DNA from 2 places in the Caballeronia sp. LZ003 genome. Region 1 is predicted to be linked to the other one. Evidence: riboswitches for the same ligand, from Rfam matches in the RefSeq annotation. Region 1 holds a riboswitch; the other holds the start of a gene.

Region 1 (11,507 bases):
TCAGTAGAAGGAAGTCCATCGATTATTTGTGACTGTCTGCCGTAACGCTTCGAAGTCTATGACGTCGCGCGCAGGGCAAGTTACTCACCGCCACAAATAAGAAAAACCGCACCCACAATTGCTCGCGGATGCGGTTCTTCATTCAGCAAGAGACGGAATCAAGCCTCCGCCATCGTCCTCTCTATCTCGATCCGATAATCATGGAACAGCGCCACCGACTCCCGGTGCGCAACGCTCAAAATCGCCGCCTTCGGCAAACGTTCGACGAGCGTGTTATAGATATGCAGTTCGTTATCCGCATCGAGCGCGCTGGTGGCTTCGTCGAGGAACAGGAAGTCGGGCTTGTGCAGCAGCACGCGCGCGGCGGCAAGACGCTGTTGCTCGCCCGGCGACAAGCTGCGCGCCCAGTGCGCACTTTCTTCCAGGCGGTCGCCATACTCGGCCAGATTGCACAGACGCAGCGCCTCGCGCGATTCCTCGTCGGTGAAGGTGCCACCCGGCGACGGATAGCTCAACGCCGCGCGCAGCGTACCGATCGGCAGATAGCTCACTTGCGGGATAAACAGCATCTTCGCGTCGACGGGTGCGTCGATACTACCGTCGCCAAACGGCCAAAGGCCCGCCAGAGCCCGCATCAGCGTGCTCTTGCCCGCGCCCGACGGCCCGACTATTAGCCAGCGCGATCCCGGTTCTATCGTCACGTCGCCCACGCGCGAAAGCGGCGTGCCATTCGGCAGTGCGAGCGCAAGCCCCTTGGTCTTCAGCGCTTTCGTGCTCGTGTAATGCAGGTTGATACCGCCATGCGCCGTTGCCGGCGACGTTTCCTCGCGGATATGCGTCGAGCGCATCACACGCTTGAATTCGCGCAGACGATTCACCGTGGCGCGCCATTCGACCAAGGTCGAGTAACTGTTGATGAACCAGGAGAACGAATCGCTGACCGTGCCGAACGCCGATGAAATCTGCATCAAGACGCCGAACGAGAACGCGCCCGCGAAGTAGCGCGGCGCGGCAACCATGATTGGGAAGATGATGGCGATCTGTCCGTAGAAACTGAGCACGAAGGTCATGCGCTTCGTGTACTTCATGATCATCCACCAGTTGTCGCGAATGCGCTGGAAGATGGTCTTCGCGTTGGCCGTCTCGGTGGCGATGCCATCGTAAAACGCGATCTGCTCGGCATTCTCGCGCACGCGAATCAGCCCGAAGCGGAAATCGGCCTCGACCTTCTGTTGCTGGTAGTTGATCGACACCAGCGGATGTCCGACCTTCTGGATGATGACCGAGCCGATGATCGCGTAAAGCGCCGCCGCCCAGACCATGTAGCCGGGAATGACAAGCGGCGTGCCGAATGCCGTGATGGTCAGCGCGCCCGCGAGCGTCCACAAAATGGTGATGAACGTGACGAGCGTGACTAGCGTGGAAAGCAGATCGAGCGACAGAGACAGCGTGGTGGTCGCGAAGGATTGCAGGTCGTCGCTGATCCGCTGGTCGGGGTTATCGGCGAGACGGTCGCGTTCTATGCGGTAAAAAGCGCGGTCGCCGAACCACTGTTCGAGATACTTGTTGGTCAGCCACTGGCGCCAGCGGAAGCCGAGCATCTGCCGCAGATACCTCCCATAAACCGCGAGCAGAATGTACGCGAAGGCGAGGCCGGTGAAGACCAGCAGAAGGTGCGGAAAGTCGTGGACGTTCTTGTTCTGCAGCGCGTTGTAGAACGCCGCGCTCCAGCTGTTGAGCCGCACGTTGATCCATACGACCGTCATGTTGATCGCGATGATGGCAACAAGCAGACCCCATGCGAAGCCGCGCTCCTCCGAGACCCAGTAGGGCTTGATGAGGCTCCACGCAGAGACCGTGTCGGCTTGTTGCTGCGTGTTTTCCGGTTGAGAATTGGCCATGACCTTCCTGATGATATGCCGGTCCGAGTTACGAATGGACGCACCGCGCCGCGATACTCACACGCGCAGCCTCTTTCCTGTCCCGCAGATTGTTCAGAGGTTCCCTTAACTGCCGCTTAATTCCGTGCTCATTCGCACAACCATGCGGAGAACCATGCTCGCGGCATTGTGCCAGAGTGCCGACCGAGGCGACCAAAGGCGGGGAATCCCGGTTTGCAGCGGCTTTGGCTTTCATGGTCTAATGATCTTCGACGAAACAGGGGTGCTTCGCGCGCGATGTCATCGAATTATCGGTGTGCTGGCGCGGCGAGGCTGAGAGAGACCCTTTGCACCCGATCCGGGTAATACCGGCGAGGGAAGTTTCCGGAGAACGCGCGGCCGTCGCGCCTTTCCTCCAGGTTCTTCCATCATCTTTCTTTTCCGCCTGGCGCGCGTTGTTTGCGCTGCCGCTGCCGGGCCGGTCTCTCCTCTGCAAGTTTTGTCTTCGCGTTCGTGCGTTTGCTGCACGGCGTTATCAGTCGTGGATAAGACCGGAGCGGCGCCCAGCCTCGTTTCGATCGACAGGAGACATCGGAAAAGTGAACACGATCCATCAGCCCGCCGCGCGCCGGCCAGACTTCGCCGTCATCGGCGGAGGACTCGTCGGGCGGCTCGTGGCGTGGCAACTCGCGGGCGCGGGCCACGGCGTCGCGCTATACGAGCGCGGCGACGAGGCGGGCACGCAGTCGGCTGCGTGGGTGGCCGCCGCGATGCTCGCGCCGCTCGCCGAGGCGACGAGTGCGGAGCCGCTCGTCGTCGAACTCGGCGCGGCGTCGCTGGAACGCTGGCCGGGGCTCATCGCCGATTTGCCCGAGCCGGTTTACTTTCAGCGCAACGGCACGCTCGTCGTCTGGCACGGCGCGGATCGCGCGGAAGCGCCGCTATTCGAACGCAGGTTGCGCGCCAACGCGCCTGCGAGCTTGCTCGATGGCGGCTTCGTCAAGCTCGCGGGCGCGGAAGTCGCGCAAGCGGAACCCGCGCTCGGCACGCGTTTCGCGCAAGGCTGGCTGCTGCCGCACGAAGGTCAACTCGACAATCGTCAGGCGCTTCGAGCGCTCGCGGCCGGACTTGGGGCGCGCGGCGTGCGCACGCACTGGAATTCTCCGGTCGATGCTCTGCCCGACGCGCGCTGGATCATCGATTGCCGTGGGCTGGGCGGCAAAACGGCGTGGCCCGCGTTGCGTGGTATTCGCGGGGAAGTGGCGCGCGTGCATGCGCCGGGCATCGGGTTGTCGCGGCCGGTGCGGCTGCTGCATCCGCGTTATCCGCTGTATATCGCGCCGAAAGAGGACGATCTTTACGTGATCGGCGCGACCGAAGTCGAAGGCGAGGACATGTCGCCCGTGAGCGTGCGCTCGGCGCTGGAACTGATGAGTGCGGCATTCGCGGTGCATCCGGGTTTCGGCGAGGCGCGCATCCTCGAACTCAATTCTCAGTGCCGGCCGACGCTGCCGGATCATCGGCCGGCCATCGTCTGGGACGGGGCGCGGACCGTGCGCGTGAACGGCCTGTATCGGCACGGCTTCATGATCGCGCCGGAAGTCGCCGATGCCGCCTGCGCACTCGCCCAAGCCATCGCGGGCGGAACCGTCGCGGACGCCGCATCGTTCGCGGATTATCGCGGCGGCGCGCGCTGGTCCGAACTTCTGCATAGCGAACCGGCCATCGCGGCCGCGCTCTAGTCATCGAAAGTCAAAGCCATGAACATCCACATCAATCAGCGCGAATTCAGTCTGACCGATGCCGCCACCGTCACCGACGCGCTCGCCGTATTCGGCGCCAAACCGCCGTTCGCGGTCGCGCTCAACGGACAGTTCGTCGCGCGCGGCGAGCACGGCACGAAGACGCTTCGAGCCGGCGACAAGCTCGACGTCGTGTCGCCCGTCGCGGGCGGCTGAATCTATCGAATCCGAAGGATCGAATCATGACCTCACACACCGCCGCCCATAGTCTTACGCTCTACGGCCAGACGTTCCCGAGCCGTGTGCTGCTCGGCACATCGCGTTATCCGTCGCTGCAATCGCTTTCGGATTCCATCGATGCCGCGCGGCCCGGCATGGTGACCGTCGCGCTGCGCCGTCAGTCCGAGACTGGCGAGGCCGGTTTTTTCGAAGTCCTCAAGCGTCACGGCGTCGCGCTGCTGCCAAACACGGCGGGCTGCCAGAGCGTCGATGAAGTGCTGACCACCGCCTACATGGCGCGCGAGGTTTTCGACACGCCGTGGATCAAGCTGGAACTGATCGGCGACGACTACACGTTGCAGCCCGACCCGATCGGCCTCGTCGAAGCGGCGGGCAAGCTCGTGCGCGACGGCTTCAAGGTGCTGCCTTATTGCACCGAGGATCTCGTGATCGGCCGCCGTCTGCTCGATGCCGGCTGCGAGGCGTTGATGCCCTGGGGCGCGCCCATCGGCACCGGCAAGGGCGTGACCAATCCCTACGGTCTGCGCACGTTGCGCGAGCGGCTGCCAGACGTGCCGCTGATCGTCGATGCAGGCCTCGGCGTGCCCTCGCATGCGTGCCAGGTGATGGAGTGGGGTTTCGACGGTGTGCTCTTGAACACCGCCGTGTCGCAGGCGACCTTTCCGTCGCAGATGGCGCGCGCGTTCGCCCTGGGTGTCGAAGCCGGGCGCACGGCGTTTCTCGCCGGTCCGATGGCCGAGCGCGACAGCGCGCAGGCCAGCACGCCGGTCGTTGGCATGCCGTTCTGGCATCAGGACGGAGGTGCTGCATGAGCTTGCTCGGACACGAAGTTTTCTGGCCGCCGGCGGATGAGTTGACCGAAGTCGCCGAACGTATCCGCGCGCGGCTCGGCGAGTGGCCCGCGCCGCCAACGCGCTGGCGCATCTGCCTGACCGTGCCGGATACGCCAAGTGCGCAGGATCTGCTCGTCGTCAACGAGCCATACGCCGCGGGCAATGCGACGGTGCTGGAAGCGTACGAACATCGCGTGATATTGCTGCATGCAGGCGCGCGCCACGTTCTCGAAGGCGAGCGTTCCGACGACTGGCTGGCTGCGCTGGCGGCGTTCCTCGACTGCAATTTCGAACCGCACGATGCGCTCGTCCTGGCAATGGCATGGCGCGCCGGCGACGAACAGAAAGAAGACGCGTGGCCAAGCGACTTCGACACGTTCCCGCGCGTCGGCGATCTTCCACCCGCGCCGGAGCCTGCTTTTCCCGCTTGCCCGGACAAGCTCGGTCTTTACCCCGTCTTGCCGAGCGCGAATTGGGTCGAACGCGTGCTGGACCTTGGCGTGCGCACGGCGCAGTTGCGCCGCAAGACCACCGACGCAGCGGACCTTCACGGCGAAATCGAGCGTTCGGTCGTGGCGGGGCAGCGGCATCAGGCGCAGCTTTTCATCAACGATCACTGGCGCGAAGCGATCGCCGCACGCGCTTACGGCGTGCATCTCGGTCAGGAAGATGTCGAAACCGCCGATCTGCAGGCAATCGCGCAAGCCGGGTTGCGCCTCGGACTTTCGACGCACGGCTATTACGAGATGCTTCGCGCGCTGCACTTCCGGCCGAGCTATCTCGCGCTCGGCGCGGTGTTTCCCACCACGACGAAAGTCATGCCCACCAAACCGCAAGGCCTGGCGCGGCTTACACGCTACGTAAAGCTTCTGAAAGGACGTGTGCCGCTCGTCGCGATCGGCGGTATCGACGGCAAGGTATTGCCCGAGGTGCTGGCGACCAGCGTAGGAAGCGCTGCTGTCGTGCGTGCCGTGACAGAAGCGGCGGACACCGAAGCCGCCGTCGAGTCGCTACAACAAAGCTTTGCAAATCAAGGGTAAATGTTCTGAAAATCATATCGGGTAGAGCGTAGGTAAAGCACCGATTGCGCGCAGGCCCTATAATTCGGCCTCTTGCGTCCAAGGAATTTCTTACCTCGTGCCAGCTTTCCCCGAGCCCCTGCTAGAGCTTCGCGACGTCGATTTCGGTTACGGTAATCGGCCCGTTCTCTCGAACCTGAACATGCGTTTCACGCGTGGTCAGGTGGTTGCGGTCATGGGTGGCTCCGGCTGCGGCAAGACGACAACCTTACGGTTGATCGGCGGGCTGGTGAAAGCCAGCCGCGGTCAGGTGCTGTTCGCGGGCAAGGACGTCGGCACGCAATCGCGCGACGGTCTTTACGCGCTGCGCCGCCGGATGGGCATGCTGTTTCAGTTCGGCGCGCTGTTCACCGACCAGACCGTGTTCGAGAACGTCGCGTTTCCGCTGCGGGAACACACGGATCTGCCGGAAGAGCTCATCCGCGATCTCGTCCTGATGAAGCTCAACGCGGTCGGCCTGCGTGGCGCGCGCGATCTCGCGCCGTCGGAGATTTCCGGCGGCATGGCGCGCCGCGTCGCGCTTGCCCGCGCCATCGCGCTCGATCCCGAACTAATGATGTACGACGAGCCGTTCGCCGGTCTCGATCCCATCTCGCTCGGCATAACCGCGCAACTCATCCGCACGCTCAACGACGCTCTCGGCGCCACGTCCATTCTCGTTTCGCACGATGTGCCCGAGTCGTTCGCCATTGCGGACTACGTGTACTTCGTCGCGAACGGCGGCATTCACGCGGAAGGCACGCCGGAGCAATTACGCGCGTCGGAAGACCCGACCGTGCGTCAGTTCATCGACGGCACGCCGGACGGTCCCTTCAAGTTTCATTACGCGAGCCAGCCGCTCGCGGCGGATTTCGGCATCGGAGGAAAAGCATGATCAGCGCACTCGGACGCTGGGTGCTCGACGGTTTCGGAACCGCCGGTTATGCAATGCGCATGCTGTTGCGCCTCGTACTCGAATTCTTCCCGCTTTTGCGGCGGCCGCGTCTCGTCACGAAGCAAATTCACTTCGTCGGCAATTATTCGCTTGTCATCATCGCGGTGTCGGGCCTGTTCGTCGGCTTCGTACTCGGGCTGCAGGGTTATTACACACTGAACCGCTATGGTTCGGAGCAGGCGCTCGGACTGCTCGTCGCGCTTTCGCTCGTGCGCGAGCTCGGGCCGGTCGTCACGGCGCTGTTGTTCGCCGGCCGCGCGGGTACGTCGCTGACCGCCGAGATCGGTTTGATGAAGGCGGGCGAACAACTCACGGCAATGGAAATGATGGCCGTCGATCCCATGAAAGTGGTGGTCGCGCCGCGCATGTGGGCGGGCATCATCGCCATGCCCGTGCTGGCGGCCATTTTCAGCGCGGTCGGCATAATCGGCGGGTATGTGGTCGGCGTGTTGCTGATCGGCGTGGATTCCGGCGCGTTCTGGTCGCAGATGCAAGGCGGCGTGGACGTGTGGCGCGATGTCGGCAATGGCGTCATCAAGAGCATCGTGTTCGGCTTCGCGGTGACGTTCATCGCGTTGTTCCAGGGCTACGAAGCACGGCCTACGCCGGAAGGCGTGTCGCGCGCGACCACGAAGACGGTCGTGTACGCGTCGCTCGCGGTGCTCGGCCTCGATTTCCTGCTGACCGCGTTGATGTTCAGCTGATGTCCAGCTAATGAACCAAATGCAAAACGCCCGCGAGGGCGTGGGCGTTGTGAAGGGCACAGACCTCACACGCGCTCTGCGACAAGATTCTCTTTGGGAAGACGATGAAAAAGACTGCTCTCGACTTTTGGGTCGGCCTCTTCGTGGTGCTCGGTTTCGTGGCGCTGCTGTTCCTTGCGCTGAAGGCGGGCAACATGAGTTCGCTGTCGTTCCAGCAGACCTACGCGGTGAAGCTCAAGTTCGACAACATCGGCGGCCTTAAGGCGCGCGCGCCGGTCAAGAGCGCGGGCGTGACGGTCGGGCGCGTCGGCTCGATCAGCTTCGATGGAAATACGTATCAGGCGGTGGTCGCCATCGACATCGACAAGCAATATCAATTTCCGAAAGATTCGTCCGCCAAGATTCTGACTTCCGGTCTGCTCGGCGAGCAGTACATCGGCCTGGAGCCGGGCGGCGACGATCAGATGCTCAAGAATGGCGACACCATCACGATGACGCAGTCCGCCGTGGTGCTGGAAAATCTGATCGGACAGTTCCTCTATAACAAGGCAGCGGATTCCGGCGCGTCGAAATCCTCGGCGGCGCCGGCGGCAACGGCAGCTCCCGCACCGGCATTTCCGGGTGCGGCAAGCGCGATGGGCGCGAGCGCGGCCTCGGGTACGGCTCAATAAGGAGAAACAACATGCACTCGACAGGGATGCGGCGCGCAATCGTTCTAGCGGCAACGGTGGGCATGTTCGGCGGGTGCGCGACAGTGACCACTCCGACCAAGGGCGATCCCTTCGAGAGCTACAACCGGACGATGTTCACGATCAACGACAAGGTCGATCAATACGCGTTCAAGCCGGTGGCGCAGGCTTACGTCTGGGCCGTCCCGGAACCCGTGCGCAACAGCGTCACGAACTTCTTCTCGAATATCGGCGATGTCTACATCGCGGCGAACAATCTTCTGCAACTGAGAATCGCGGATGGCGTGTCGGACATCATGCGCGTCGCAATCAACACGGTGTTCGGCGTGGGCGGTCTGTTCGACGTGGCGACCATCGCCAAGCTGCCGAAGCATTCGGGCGACTTCGGTCTCACGCTCGGCCACTACGGCGTGCCGCCTGGCCCGTACGTCGTGCTGCCGCTTCTTGGACCAAGCACCGTGCGCGATACCGGCGGCCTCGCGGTCGATTATTTCGGTAATCCGCTGAGTTACGTGCAGCCGGATTCCGTGAGCTGGGCCTTGTACGGCGTAAATCTCGTGAACACACGCGCGAACCTGCTGGATGCATCCGACATTCTTTCGGATGCCGCGCTCGACAAATACTCTTTCGTTCGTAACGCTTACCTGCAGCGGCGGCAATATCTGATTACCGGTGGCGAAGGCACCTCGCCCGATTACAGCGAAGCGCCGCTTCCAAACTACGATGCGGAAGGCGCGGAAGCCGCGACTCCGGCGGGCGCTTCGGCGACGGCGGTTCCGTCCGAAGCGGCATCGGGCGCGACGCCTGCTTCTGGAGCCGCTGGCGCGCCGCGCGCAGCGAGCGACACGGGCAACAACACGGTTCCGGGACATCAGTACGTTCCGCCGCGCGCGCCGGGATTCCCTTCGTTCCGCTTGCGTTGAGCGGACTGACGCTAACGGCCGGTAAAATACTTGGCAGCATTTTTTACAGTTTGACAGGCGCGCGGTCTGAACTCGTTCTAGCCAGCGCGCTCAAACTCAAGCCCCTTTTTTTGCAGGATCTGCGATGAAAAAAATCTTTTTGCTTCCTATCTTCGCCATGCTGATCGCGTTCTGCGGCGCGGCGTCGGCGCAATCCGTCGACTCGAGCGCGCCCGACGTGATGATCAAGACCGTCACGCAACAAGTGCTCGACGACATCAAGTCCGACAGCAAGATTCAGTCGGGCGACATCCAGCGCATCACTGAACTCGTCAATCAGAAGATCCTGCCGTACACGGACTTCACGCGTACCACGCGTCTCGTGATGGGGCGCAACTGGAACACGGCAACGCCCGAGCAACAAAAGCAGATCGTCGAGCAATTCAAGATGCTGCTCATTCGCACGTATTCGGGCGCGCTCGCTCAGGTTCGTAATCAGACGGTACAGTACAAGCCGTTCCGCGCGTCGCCGGAGGACACGGATGTCGTGGTCCGCTCGGTCGTGATGAACAACGGCTCGCCGATCGAACTCGACTACCGCCTGTACAAAACGCCGCAAGGCTGGCGCGTGTACGACATCAACGTGCTCGGCGCATGGCTGATCCAGGCGTATCAGCAACAGTTCAACGAGCAGATTTCGCAGAATGGCGTGGCTGGCTTGCTGCAATTCCTCACGCAGCGTAATCAGCAACTCGCGAACGGCAAGGCATCGTGAGCACGCAGGCAAATGCGCAAGTCGCGGGCGGCCGCTTCCAGACGGCCGCCACGCTGACCCACGAAAGCGCGAAGGCTGCGCTCGACGCGGGTTTGTCGCGTATCGCGGCGGGTGCAACTGAAGTCGACTGCGCGCCGCTCACGCATTTCGATTCATCCGCGCTCGCCGTGCTGCTTGCATGGCAGCGCGCCGCCACCGAGCGCGGCACGGCGCTTGGCGTCGTGAATGTTCCTTTCAAGCTTGCCAGTCTCGCGCAAGCTTACGGCGTCGACACGCTGCTCTCCTTCCGACATTGATCCTGTCCTGACGCCATATCAGGTGCGGCAACCAGGCATGCGTTGCCGCGATCAGGATCGCTCCGAAGTCGGCTCCATCCGGTTTGCCCTATAATCAAATGCTTTTTCGGGCCCGCACCCGGCAATTTTTCGATCGAGCCCGGGTCTGTCAAGCGTTATCCGCACAATCGAGGCGCGGCCACACGAGGCACGCGCACTGTCAATGTCAGCCATAGAAATCCGAAACGTCAGAAAGCGCTACAAGCAGCTTCAGGCGCTCAAAGGCGTGAGCCTCACGGTTGAAGAGGGCGAATTCTTCGGCTTGCTCGGCCCCAACGGCGCCGGCAAGACCACGCTGATCAGCATCCTTGCCGGACTCGCGCGCGCCGATAGCGGCACGGTGTCCGTGCGCGGCCACGATGTCGTGAGCGACTTCCGCGCGGCGCGCCGTGCGCTTGGCGTGGTGCCGCAAGAACTGGTGTTCGATCCGTTCTTCACCGTGCGCGAGGCTTTGCGAATTCAGTCGGGCTATTTCGGTTTGCGCAAGAACGACGACTGGATCGACGAAGTCATGGCCAATCTCGATCTCACCGAGAAAGCGGACGTCAACACGCGCGCGCTCTCGGGCGGCATGAAGCGACGCGTGCTGGTGGCGCAGGCGCTAGTGCATCGGCCGCCGGTGATCGTGCTCGACGAGCCCACGGCGGGCGTCGATGTCGAACTTCGTCAGACGCTCTGGAAGTTCATCTCGCGATTGAATCGCGAAGGGCACACCATCGTGCTGACCACGCATTACCTCGAAGAAGCCGAGGCGCTATGTGATCGTCTCGCCATGCTTCGCCGTGGTGAAGTCGTGGCGCTCGAGCGCACGAGCACGCTTCTGCAACGCTTTTCCGGTCTGCAACTTTATCTGCGCTTTTCGAGCGGCTCGCTGCCTGTGGAACTGCGTCCGCTGGAAGTCGATCCGCACGCGGTGTCCGGCATGCAGCATCTGCTGCGCCTTTCGAGCTACGACGATGTCGAGCCGATTCTCGCGAAGTGCCGCGCGGCCGGTTGCGCGCTGGATGAAATCGAGGTTCGCAAAGCCGATCTCGAAGACGTGTTCGTGCAAGTCATGAACGAACCCGACGTGGTCGAGGGACTTTCATGAGCGGCTTTCAGACGTTGTTCTACAAGGAGCTTTTGCGCTTCTGGAAGGTATCGTTTCAAACGGTGCTCGCGCCGGTCGTCACGGCGTTGTTGTACCTGACCATCTTCGGTCACGCGCTTTCCGGGCACGTACAAGTTTATGCTGGCGTTGGTTATACGAGCTTTCTCGTGCCCGGCCTCGTGATGATGAGCGTTTTGCAGAACGCGTTTGCGAATAGCTCGTCGTCGCTGATTCAATCGAAGATCACAGGCAATCTCGTGTTCGTGCTGTTGCCGCCCATTGCGCATTGGGAAATGTTCTTTGC
Region 2 (11,507 bases), 1.8 Mb from region 1:
TGCCGGCAACTTCACCAGGAGCGCGGTGATGATGGCCGCCACGAGAATCGCCGTGCCGGTGGCGAGCGGCTGGAAGTCCCAGATGGCGCCGTAAGGCTGATTGTAGAGCGTGATGTAGACCGCCTTGTCGAGCCCCGGCCACGGGATCTTCACGTCGCCGATGAGGAATATCTTGGCCACCGTCCAGACGATCACCACGACCGAGACGACGATCCACGGCATCCATCCCTGAGCGGCCGAGACGTTGCCGCGCGTGTTGGCGAGGCGATCGACGTTCACCGCGAAGCGTTCGTCGGGCGCGGGCTTCCAGACGCGCAGGAACGCTATCGTGAGGATCAGCGAGACGAGCGAGGAGAGGACATCGGTGAGCGAATAGCTGATGTAGTTCGACGTGACGTACTGCGTCAACGCGAACGCGCCGCCCGAGACGAGCAGCACGGGCCACACGCGCAGCATGTTGCGAAAGCCCGCGTAGATACCGATAACATAGAACGGCAGGAAGAACGCGAAGAACGGCAACTGGCGGCCGACCATCTTGGCGAGTGCATCGGTGGGCAAATGCGTGACCGCGCCGAGCACGGTGATCGGTACGCCGAGCGCGCCGAACGCGACTGGCGCCGTGTTGAAGATCAGCGTGAACGTGAGCGCTTCGAGCGTCGGAAAGCCGAGCAGAATCAAGAGCGAACTCGTGATGGCGATCGGCGTGCCGAAACCCGAGATGCCTTCGAGCAATGCGCCGAACGAAAAGCCGATGACCACGAGCACGATGCGCCGGTCGTTCGGCAGGTTGTCGATCATCCACACGCGAAACGCTTCGAAGCGTCCCGAGCGTTGCGCGACGTTGTAGAGCAGGATCGCGGAGAACACGATCCACATCACCGGCCAGAGCGCGAACACGGCGCCGGCCGCGATGGAGTCGAGCGCGAGTCCAACCGGGAAGTGCCAGCCCACCATCGCGATGATCAACGCGACGATCAGTCCCGCAAGCGAAGCCTGCCACGCGGGACGGCGCGCCCAGCCGAGCATGACGAGTACGACGATGATAGGCAACGCGGCAACGATGAAGGAGAGCGCGAGCGAACCCGCGATAGGCGTGAGGATCTGATGGAACATCGGGTCTCCTGTTTCTCTATTCTTGGATGGATGCCGCGGTCTTCGCTGCTGGTTCGAGTGGTATCGAAGACTTTAAGCAACCGCATAACGCGCTCACTAAGAATAGGGCGAGGATGGCCCTCGTCAAGGCTTGAATATTGGCGTAAGGATGCCGGATGGAAGCGGAAAGGGACGTGACGCATCTGCTCCGTTCGGACGCTTGGTCACGCGTTTCGCGGGATGCGGCGCTCAGCTCTCGACGGTCGCTGGAGTAGCCGTTGTTTGTTGTGCCGCGCTGGAATCAAGACGCGATGCCGGCACTTGGCGAAACACCCAGAGCGCGAGCAGCCCAAGGGATGCGACCATCCACAGCAGGAAAAAAGCGAAGGCCATCATGTCCAATCCCCGAGAACGATAGGTAACGCTTGGGCTGCCACCCGCGCTGTCCGATAAGTAGGGATACCATTTAGCGATAATCGTGCCAAAGCACCGGCGTAATGCGCCAGGGCCTTGTCGGATAAGGAAAGTGACCGATCGTACAGAGCGGCAAGGCAAGCGAATTGCTTCTGCATTGCCGGAAAATGTTTCAGAGTTGTTACTTTTTTCGGTAATAGCGGCGCAGAATGCGACATCGACGCCGCATTCGAGCGTGGGGTTTCATTATTCAATGGCCATGGCCGCCACCGCCATGTCCACCGCCGCCTTGCCAACTGCCACCGCCGCCGTGCCATCCGCCGCCACCGCCGTGCCATCCACCGCCGCCGCCATGCCATCCGCCGCCATAGCCGCGTCCCCAGCAACATCCGCCGCCGCCCCAGTAGCCGAAGCCGATCGACACCGACGGATAACCGTAGCCGTAGTAACCGGGGTAAGCAGCATATGCGGGATAAGCGGCGTAAGCGGGATAAGGTGCGTACGCGTAAGGATAGGGATAAGCCGGCGCATACGGCGTGCTCGTATAGATCGTCGAGTAGTCGACTGTCGGCGCGGCCACTGCGTACTGAGCTTGCGACGGCGCGTTCGCGGCACTGACGCCCGAAGCACCTTGCGCCGGTAACGCGAACTCACGTTGCGTGTAGGCAGCGGGAACCGGCGGATAGTAATAAGCGGGGTAGTCGGGATACGGCAGGTAGCATCCGCCGAGAAGCAATCCGGCAGCAAGCGAAACGGCCGCTGCCCTGTAACCGAAGATGATGCGCGGGGAAATCATGATGCTGCTCCTTGCTTGCGGCTTGCCGGACTCTACCTATGCGATTGCGAGGAAGGGTCCGTTAAGAAGGAGCTTACTCGATCGTTGCGGCGTGCGCGTCGCGCGTCCGCTAACAAACCTCGGCGTGTATCAATCCTGAAACAGCCCTCGATCGAAGCGGCGGCAAGCATCGCTGCTTGCCGCATAAGATGGCTGTGGATCGCCCGCTTACTTCCCGACTTGATTGCCGATAACCCCGCCTACTGCCGCGCCCCCCAACGTCGATAACGCGCTTCCGCCGATCACGGCCCCACCCGCGGCGCCAACACCAGCGCCAACAGCCGTATCGCGTTGACGCGTCGTCATGTTGTCGCAGGCCGTGAGTCCGGCGAGAAGGGAAACGACCACTGCTGCGGCGCCGATTTGTTTGATGATTTTCATGTCGACTCTCCAGAACGATTGATCAATGAAACGGCCGCGGCTTTGCCCACGCGTCCTGCCGTTCGATCACGATCTGGCTTTCATCGACGGACGCCGCAACGTTTTTTTCGCCGGTTCGTTCGCTTATCAGCAGGAAAGATGCCCGAAACGGTGCACGCGCGCGCCATGCAAAAACGGCCTGCAAGGAAGCACAGGCCGTTGCGTACAGTCAGCGTTTGCTTCAGGTCGGCTGATAAATCTCCGCGCCCTTCTTCACGAACTCGATGGCCTTGGTCTGCATGCCCTTGGCGAGCGCATCGCTTTCGGAGACGCCTTGCTTGGCCGCGAAGTCGCGCACGTCCTGCGTGATCTTCATCGAGCAGAAGTGCGGGCCGCACATCGAGCAGAAATGCGCGACCTTGGCGGAATCCTTCGGCAAGGTTTCGTCGTGAAACTCGCGCGCCTTGTCGGGATCGAGGCCGAGGTTGAACTGGTCTTCCCAGCGAAACTCGAAGCGTGCCTTGGATAGCGCGTTGTCGCGCACCTGCGCGCCCGGATGACCCTTCGCCAGATCGGCCGCGTGCGCCGCGAGCTTGTAAGTGATGATGCCGGTCTTGACGTCGTCCTTGTTCGGAAGTCCGAGATGCTCCTTCGGCGTGACGTAGCAAAGCATGGCGGTGCCGAACCAGCCGATCATCGCCGCGCCGATGCCCGAGGTGATGTGATCGTATCCCGGCGCGATGTCGGTGGTGAGCGGCCCGAGCGTGTAGAAGGGCGCCTCGTCGCACCGTTCCAGTTGCAGGTCCATGTTCTCCTTGATGAGCTGCATCGGCACATGGCCGGGGCCTTCGATCATCACTTGCACGTCGTGCTTCCACGCGATCTGCGTGAGTTCGCCGAGCGTCTTCAGTTCACCGAGCTGGGCTTCGTCGTTCGCGTCGTAGATGGAGCCGGGACGCAGGCCGTCGCCGAGCGAGAACGAGACGTCGTACTGCTTCATGATCTCGCAGATGTCTTCGAAGTGCTCGTAGATAAAGCTTTCCCGATGATGCGCGAGACACCATTTCGCCATGATCGAGCCGCCGCGCGAGACGATACCCGTCATGCGGTTGGCCGTCAGCGGTACGTATTGCAGACGCACGCCCGCGTGAATGGTGAAGTAATCGACGCCTTGCTCGGCTTGCTCGACGAGCGTGTCGCGAAAGATTTCCCAGGTCAGGTCTTCCGCCTTGCCGTTGACCTTTTCGAGCGCCTGATAGATCGGCACCGTGCCGATCGGCACCGGCGAATTGCGGATGATCCACTCGCGCGTCTCGTGAATATGCTTGCCCGTGGACAAGTCCATCACCGTGTCGCCGCCCCAGCGGATCGCCCAGGTCATCTTGTCGACTTCCTCGCCGATCGACGAACTCACCGCCGAATTGCCGATGTTCGCGTTGATCTTCACGAGGAAGTTGCGCCCGATGATCATCGGCTCGCTTTCCGGGTGATTGATGTTCGCGGGGATGATCGCGCGGCCGCGCGCCACTTCATCGCGTACGAACTCGGGCGTGATGGCCTTCAGGGCGTCCTTGTCGAAAGGCACCGCGCCGAACGACTGGCCGGGATGCTGACGGCCCATCATCGCGGCGAGTTTTTCGCCGTTCGGACCGCTCGTCTTGAGGCTTTCGAGGTATTCGGCGCGGCGCTGATTCTCGCGAATGGCGATGTATTCCATCTCCGGCGTGACGATGCCCTGCCGCGCGTAATGCATCTGCGACACGTTCTTGCCGGGCGTCGCGCGTCGCGGATGACGATGCAGATCCGGGAAGCGCAGCTCGGCCGTTTTCGGATCGGCGGCGCGCTCGCGGCCGAATTCGCTCGAAAGACCCGCGAGTTCCTCGGTGTCGCCGCGCGCTTCGATCCAGCCGGCGCGCAACGCGGGCAAACCGGAGCGGATGTCGATCTTCGCGTCCGGATCGGAGTAGGGGCCGGACGTGTCGTACACATACACCGGCGGATTCTTTTCGCCGCCGAAACTGTCGGGCGTGTCGGACTGCGTGATCTCGCGCATCGGCACGCGGATGTCGGGCGTCGAACCCGTCACGTAGACCTTGCGCGAGTTGGGCAGCGGCGCGATGGCGGCTGCATCGACGATGGCGTTTTCGGACAGGAACTTGGGATTCGCATTCATGTGCTGTTTCTCCTTTTCAGTCGCAGGGACGGTAATTGACAGCGAGCACGCGGGCGATCGAATGAACGACGAACAAACGAACGCCGGCGAGCTCGGCTGATTCAGGAGCTAGACAGGGAGGAACGAGATGGAAAGGTGCGGGCCCGAGAAGACGTGGCGCGTGAGAGAGATACCGTGCGCCGAGGCCCGAACGCTTCCCTGCGCTGGCATTATCCAGATCAGGTTCAAAGGGTATTTCTCACCCACATTGCACGGGCCATTCAGTCGACGCAGCCGGACGAATCGCGATGTGCAACGCAGGACCCCCGCGTTAGCAGGCGTCACCATACATCGTGGCGTGGCATCTTGGCAACCGTTCGCGAAGTTTGCGCTGAAGCGCAGGCGCTTACTGCATAATGGCGAGCGCGCGATTTTCGGTACTTACCCGGATGTCGTCAGCAGTCGCCCCGCCTGTCGCTTCCGCACTTCTTTCGCTCCGTCATGCCGTCCATCGTCAGTCCCGCCTCGTTCGTCACCTGGCGCGCGCGTTCTTCAAGCTCATGCCCCGTTCGGTCGATTGGCGGCAGTCCCCATTGCAAGTCTCTTGCCCCGATCCGGGCGCGCTTCGCGGAGTAATGCATGTCTGCCGTACCTCCGCGTCTGCCGCTCGGTTTTCCCGACCGCTTTCCGTTTCGCGCTCCTCGCAGCCTCAAGGGACGCGTCGCGCTCGCGTTGGCCGTCGTTTATCTCGTGTGGGGATCGACGTATCTCGGCATTCACCTGGCGCTCGAATCGTTTCCGCCGCTCATGCTCGGCGGCCTGCGTAACCTGTGCGCTGGCGTCGGTCTCTTCGCGATTGCCGTGCATCGCAAGGCGGTGTGGCCGACGGCGCGTGAAGTACGGAATGCAGCGATCGTCGGGACTTTGCTCGAAGGTTTGTCGAGCGGGATGATGGCTTACGGCATGCGCACGGTGGGAACCGGCACGGCTGCCGTGATGGTGGCTACCGTGCCGCTCTTCGCGACGATCTTCACCGCGCTTGCCGGGCGCAGTGTGGCGAAGGGCGAATGGTTTGCGGTGGCGCTGGGTCTCGTGGGTATCGTGTTGCTCAATCATGGCGATCCCTCGCCGAGCTCGACCGTCGGCACGCTTGCCATCTTGTGCGCGGCAATTTTTTGGGCGGGCGGGGCGCATTTGGCAAGCCGTCTTTCGCAGCCTTCCGATCTGCTGATGTCGACTGCGTTGCAGATCGGGCTTGGCGGGCTTATCGCGACTGTCATCGCGTTCGTGTCAGGCGAGCGCCTTGGCACGATGAGCATGGGCGCGGGGTTTTCGTTCTTGTATCTCGTCGTGATCGGATCGATGGCCGCGTATGTCGCTTATAACTTTCTCATTCGGAACACGAGCACGATTGTCGCGACGAGTTGTCTTTACGTGAATCCGGTCGTCGCGGTTTTATTGGGCGCTTTGTTGCTTGGGGAAATCATCACGCAGTGGACGGTTGTTGCCACGGTCGTGATTTTGATGAGCGTTGCGTTGTCGTTTTGGTTTGATTATCGGCGGCGGGAGTTGGTTTGAGCGCAGGAATCTGGCCTTGTAGGCAAGGGCTGTCGAATAAAACTGAATCGCCGCCCGACGCTTCTTGTAAAGATAGCAACTATCGTAGATAGGAATCGGGACTAGCTTGACTTGACTTGACTTGTTAGAAAAAGCACCGTGGTCCGTTACGTCATCAGTTTCATTACCTAAGAAATCTCGCGCGCTTCCGAGCCACCATCCCCCTTTCTCATAGCACGCCGTAGCACGAACCGCCGCGAGTGCAACTAGTTAGCCGCGAATTCGAATGGTCTCGATCAGGTGATGGACGCTTGAGCTAAAACAGCTTGCTGTTTCCTCTACCGACGCGTTATAGCGCGATCAGGTGGCGTCCAATGAAAAGCTTGCCGGGCACTTCCTCCCGCGTCTGCACACGACGTCCGTCACACGATAGGCGTCTGAAAATAACTCATGTCACGTGAATGAATGGCGCGCTGTAGCGACCACATCCACATTTATATTTAGCTTCTTTGAGCGATTGTTTTTTAAAAAACGTAGCACATACTTGTGTGCATGGAGCTGCGTTCATGAAGACATAATGCTGCATGTCCGCTATGCAAGGCGCAATGGCCCCCTCCGGGTGTAGTCCCGATAGACTCAAAAATAAGCAAATTCGAAAAATTTGAAGCGTTGCTTCATTGCTTTCAATTACATTGGTTATAGTGTTTGGAAGCAGGTTGATTAATCGAGTAAGAGCAGGACCTTCAAAATTCCTCGGTATCCGCTTTGGCTCCATCCCATCCTGAAGTAGGTTGAGCTTAGAAACGCCATTCAAGGCATATGGATGATTTTTAATACGAGATAACAACAGAATAAAAACGAATTGCTTGATTTTTGGCGGAGTCTTTGGTCATTGGTGCATCTCTGTCCAAACCAATGCAGCCAACCCGCTATCGCCGCGTTTCTATTAACAACGGTCCGAGCATTGGCACAGCAATAAAGGAGGCTTTAGCGACGACTATCGTGCCTACAAAAAACTACGTTAGACGAACCTTGGCCGGGCGTCTAACGCAGCGCAATTACGCATCACAACTTGTCTTTCTTATACGATCATTATATATGAAATTTCATGCTTTTCGGTTCAAACCAGTCACGCTGGCGGTGCTTACCAGCTTGGCAGCGATGGCTACGTCAAGCGCATTTGCAGGGACGGTGACGGGTTGGGGCGACTCGTTGGCATCCGGGGTATCGCGCGATGGAACGAATATTTACGGCGATAACAATACGGTAAATGCCACGGCGACGGTGATTGGCGATAGCAATGTAGCCAAAGCCAGCGCAACGATGATCGGGAACAATCAATACAACGATGTTACAGGTAGCGTTCTTATTGGAAACGGCGCACAGGTGTCATCGACTGCGGACGGTTACTCGGGTGATCTCGCGGCCGTTGCGATTGGAGCAAGTTCGAGCGCGAAACAAAATAGCGTCGCTATTGGGCCCCATGCGAATGCCAGCTATGCCGATGCAACGGCAATTGGAGCGAACGCCCGGGCGAGTTTGAACGGTGTCGCTATCGGTACGAATGCCTGGGGTGGGGACTATAGTGCGACTGCGCTTGGCGCTGGTTCCTATGCCGATAGTTATAGTACGGCGCTCGGAACCAATGCACGTGCGCTTGATAGGAGCTTGGTAGTTGGGATTGGCGCATCCGGGTCGAGTAGCAGCTTGGTTGTTGGCAACGGAGCATCCGGGTCGGGTAGCAGTACCGTGTTAGGGAATCACGCATCCGCTGGCAGTAGCGATGCCCCAATTGCGATTGGCGAAGGTTCCTACGCCGGCGCATATGGCGCGATCGCGACGGGTTGGAGTGCGCAGGCGAATAGCCCTAATTCGATTGCCTTGGGCACGCGGACTCAAGTAACCGGGGACAGCAGTATCGCGATCGGGCGCTATATAAACGTTAGCGGCAACAACATGGTGGTGATCGGCGGCAGTGCAGTGGGCGCTGACAGTTATGCAGTTGCCCTCGGCAACGAAGCGAAGGCACTGAAGTTCAGTGCGGTCGCGCTCGGGGGTAGCGCGCAAGCTACTGACAAGTTCACGTTAGCCCTTGGTGCCGAATCGAATGCTTCGGGATGGTATAGCGTTGCCGCGGGCGGTTTTAGCCGATCTGAAGGGGAGCAAAGTGCCGCCTTCGGGAATGGCTCATACGCTCAAAACATCAAGTCACTTGCGTTGGGCTCCGGCGCGCAATCGTATGGAGTCAATTCAGTTGCGCTGGGGGCAAACTCTAACGATTACGGCCTGGACAACGTGGTCAGTGTCGGCGGCGACTTTGGCTATAGCAGGCGAATCATTGGTGTTGCAAGTGGAGTCGGCGACACCGACGCTGTTAATATGTCGCAGTTGAACGCGGTAAGCGCTCAGGTTGCACAAAACACAGCGAACATCTCGGCTATGCAGGGTGGCGTGAGAGCAACCTTCGTTGGCGCGCCTTTGCACGTAAGCGCCGATGTGTCCGAAGTCGGCACGCCGTCGCTCGTCGGCGCAACTTCGAATGTAGGCGCGGCACCCGTCGTCGCACTGTCGGGCGGCTCAAGCTCCTTCTTTGCAGCTGATGGCGATTCGTCAGAAGTTGCCATCGCAAGTGCTGCACATTCTTTGGCAGTAGGCGCGAACGCTCATGCAAGCGCAGACGGGTCTATCGCCCTCGGCGCCAACTCGGTAGCGGACCGCGTGAACACTGTTTCAGTGGGCTCAGCTGAAAGCGCGCGTCAAATTAAGAATGTCGCCACCGGTACGCAGGGAACGGATGCGGTGAATGTCGATCAACTGAATGGCGCAGTGACCAGTGCAGTGAAGCAGGCAGACTCGTACACCGACAACGCGATTGCCGGCGCGAACGTATATACCGATCGAGCCGTCGCGGATGCCAAGAACGAGATGAAGCATTACAGCGACCGGGCAGCCGCGTCGACCCTGGCTATTCCGAGCATTCCGATGCTCAATACCGGTGAAAAATGGGTTGGCGCAGCTGTCGGGAATTACGGCACCTCGACTGCTGTCGGCGTTGCGGCAGCGTATCAAGCGACGACGAACCTGAATGTCGGCGTGGCCGTTTCGTCGGCGAGCGGCGGCCCAGTTGCGCTTAAGGCGCAGGCGGGTTATCGCTGGTAAGCGATTTCGCGGGGGAAGGGCGCTACTTGCCAATCCCCCGCGATTATTTTCAGCCGAGCTTCCGGGCGAACCGGCGCTTGTGCTTTGAAAAATCATCATCTGAATGCTTCGGCATAAGTGTCAGTTTGATTAGGCGTTTAGGCTGGAAAAAGCGCTAGAGTCTACCTGCTGTTAAATGTCTAAAAAAAGATTTGGTTAGGGTTAAAAACCATGATGCTAGAAGGCAGATTTATAAATCTGGAGCGAAGTCAGGAACGACGACAGTCAATTGAAGCTCAGCTAAAACAACTTGGATGCGCAGATTGGATCACACGCTTTCCGGCAATTGATGGTCGCGCTAACGGACCTTTTGACAATGCCGCCGAAAACAGCGTTTGGGCCTGCCGACAGTCTCACACTGAAGCAATCTTGAATTCCGAGGATGACTCGGCAGTTCTAATCTTGGAGGATGATGTAGAGCTCAGTCGCTATTTCCCGAGCATTCTGAATGAAGCAACGCTCAATGGTTTCGTTGATAGCTTTCCAAATTGCGATGTACTCTTTCTTGACTGTGTGGCGTTTCGCGCACAGACTCCCTACCTGCTTTCGCTTGCTGAAGGTCGGCTGAAAAATCGGCTGCGTAGCGACGCTTTGGAAGTCGAGCGACACGCGCTCTCTACGGTAAGCATTATCGATGCTCGCGGTGTGTTCGCTTATTGCGCCGCCTCTTATGTCGTAACGCCCAAGGGAAAAAAGACATTACATCGGCTTTTTTCGGACGATAAGGACGCGAATGCAGCAGTAGATATCCTATATAGAGATTGGATTGCCAGTGGCCAGCTCAATGCAAACATTACTGTCCCATTCATAGCGACGCCCGAGTTTCAAAACATCTCGACTATTCCCTACGAACAATTTAAATTTCTTCACCTCAACATGTCAGATGCTTTGCTTGCCAACGCTATTCGGCGTCTATTGTTCGCTGGAGAACACCGGTTGGATATGGCCAAAATAGCGGTCATGATCGGCGAAACGGAAAGTTCGCCTGAGTACACGCTTGGCATGAAACTATACGAAACGTCGCGCTCTTCCGATTATTGAGTGGAGACAGTAAAAACACTGGCTTGTTGTCTGCTATGGCGGACTTCACCATGTTGGCGAATGGTCAGATGTACCTTATTTGGAACTTCGGCTCGGTGCCTTGGTACGGCGGTGACCTGTTCTTGTTCAACCAGCGCGCCTTCCGCCTTTCCTTTTGTAAAAACCTCCTCCGCGCGCTGCATTCGCTCCTATCCGGCGCCGCTTTAATCGGCCTTCCAGCTCGGCCCGAGCAATTCCTCTAACGAATAACAAATCCTTGCGGCGCAAGGCTCCCCGTCATATCTGCCGCCTCTGCGCACCGATGCAGGGCATGCGCATTGCTCAATGCCGTCACCCTCGAACGACAGTTTCATCGGCATGACGCGAAAAGCCTGTCGTTCAAGGGAATAGAAGCAAAAGAGAGAAGGGGTCTTCCGAGGCGCGCCGGGCAATACGCATGATCACTTAAGCGTGGTGCTCGCAGCGCGGACCGGACAACAAAATCAATGATTAAAGCTAAGGAAGGTGGAAACATGAAGCTCATCCGCACAGTCACCGCGCTTGCCGCCGTCGCCTCGATCCTGTCCGCTTGTGGCGGCTCCGACGACGTAGGCAAGGAACTCGGACTCACGAATCCAGAAGTCCACTTCATCCACGCGATCCCGAGTGCCCCCAACGTCGACTTCTACGACAACGGCAAGGTGCTGCAAGCGAATCTCGGCTACCAGACGGTGACGAACTTCGCAAACATCGATACGGGCCAGCAGAACTTCTCCTACGCCGCCGTCAACACGACGACGCAACTCGCGACCGACACGAGCATCTCGAATGACGCCAAGGGTCACGAGTACACGGTGATCGCGCTGCCTGACGCGGGTT

The links. Region 1 has a riboswitch for thiamine pyrophosphate ahead of QCE79_RS12870 (FAD-dependent oxidoreductase). Riboswitches for the same ligand answer to the same signal wherever they lie in the genome.
Region 2: it holds a riboswitch for thiamine pyrophosphate, as region 1 does, so the genes downstream of both, thiC (phosphomethylpyrimidine synthase ThiC) here and QCE79_RS12870 (FAD-dependent oxidoreductase) in region 1, are expected to answer to the same signal.

The regions. Positions count from the first base shown of each region.
Region 1 covers NZ_JARUXJ010000001.1:2,839,991-2,851,497, reverse strand. Annotated here, with positions in the region: gene QCE79_RS12880 (hypothetical protein) at 1-19, opposite strand, end outside; gene QCE79_RS12875 (ABC transporter ATP-binding protein/permease) at 159-1,901, opposite strand; TPP riboswitch at 2,150-2,277, shown strand; gene QCE79_RS12870 (FAD-dependent oxidoreductase) at 2,480-3,622, shown strand; gene thiS (sulfur carrier protein ThiS) at 3,641-3,838, shown strand; gene QCE79_RS12860 (thiazole synthase) at 3,865-4,674, shown strand; gene thiE (thiamine phosphate synthase) at 4,671-5,735, shown strand; gene QCE79_RS12850 (ABC transporter ATP-binding protein) at 5,833-6,648, shown strand; gene mlaE (lipid asymmetry maintenance ABC transporter permease subunit MlaE) at 6,645-7,412, shown strand; gene mlaD (outer membrane lipid asymmetry maintenance protein MlaD) at 7,517-8,083, shown strand; gene QCE79_RS12835 (VacJ family lipoprotein) at 8,095-9,024, shown strand; gene QCE79_RS12830 (phospholipid-binding protein MlaC) at 9,149-9,778, shown strand; gene QCE79_RS12825 (STAS domain-containing protein) at 9,775-10,074, shown strand; gene QCE79_RS12820 (ABC transporter ATP-binding protein) at 10,277-11,203, shown strand; gene QCE79_RS12815 (ABC transporter permease) at 11,200-11,507, shown strand, end outside.
Region 2 covers NZ_JARUXJ010000001.1:1,050,794-1,062,300, forward strand. Annotated here, with positions in the region: gene QCE79_RS04840 (L-lactate permease) at 1-1,113, opposite strand, end outside; gene QCE79_RS04845 (hypothetical protein) at 1,342-1,488, opposite strand; gene QCE79_RS04850 (hypothetical protein) at 1,757-2,302, opposite strand; gene QCE79_RS04855 (glycine zipper domain-containing protein) at 2,510-2,722, opposite strand; gene thiC (phosphomethylpyrimidine synthase ThiC) at 2,943-4,874, opposite strand; TPP riboswitch at 5,052-5,191, opposite strand; gene QCE79_RS04865 (EamA family transporter) at 5,493-6,431, shown strand; gene QCE79_RS04870 (hypothetical protein) at 7,413-9,569, shown strand; gene QCE79_RS04875 (glycosyltransferase family 25 protein) at 9,780-10,649, shown strand; gene QCE79_RS04880 (DUF4397 domain-containing protein) at 11,162-11,507, shown strand, end outside.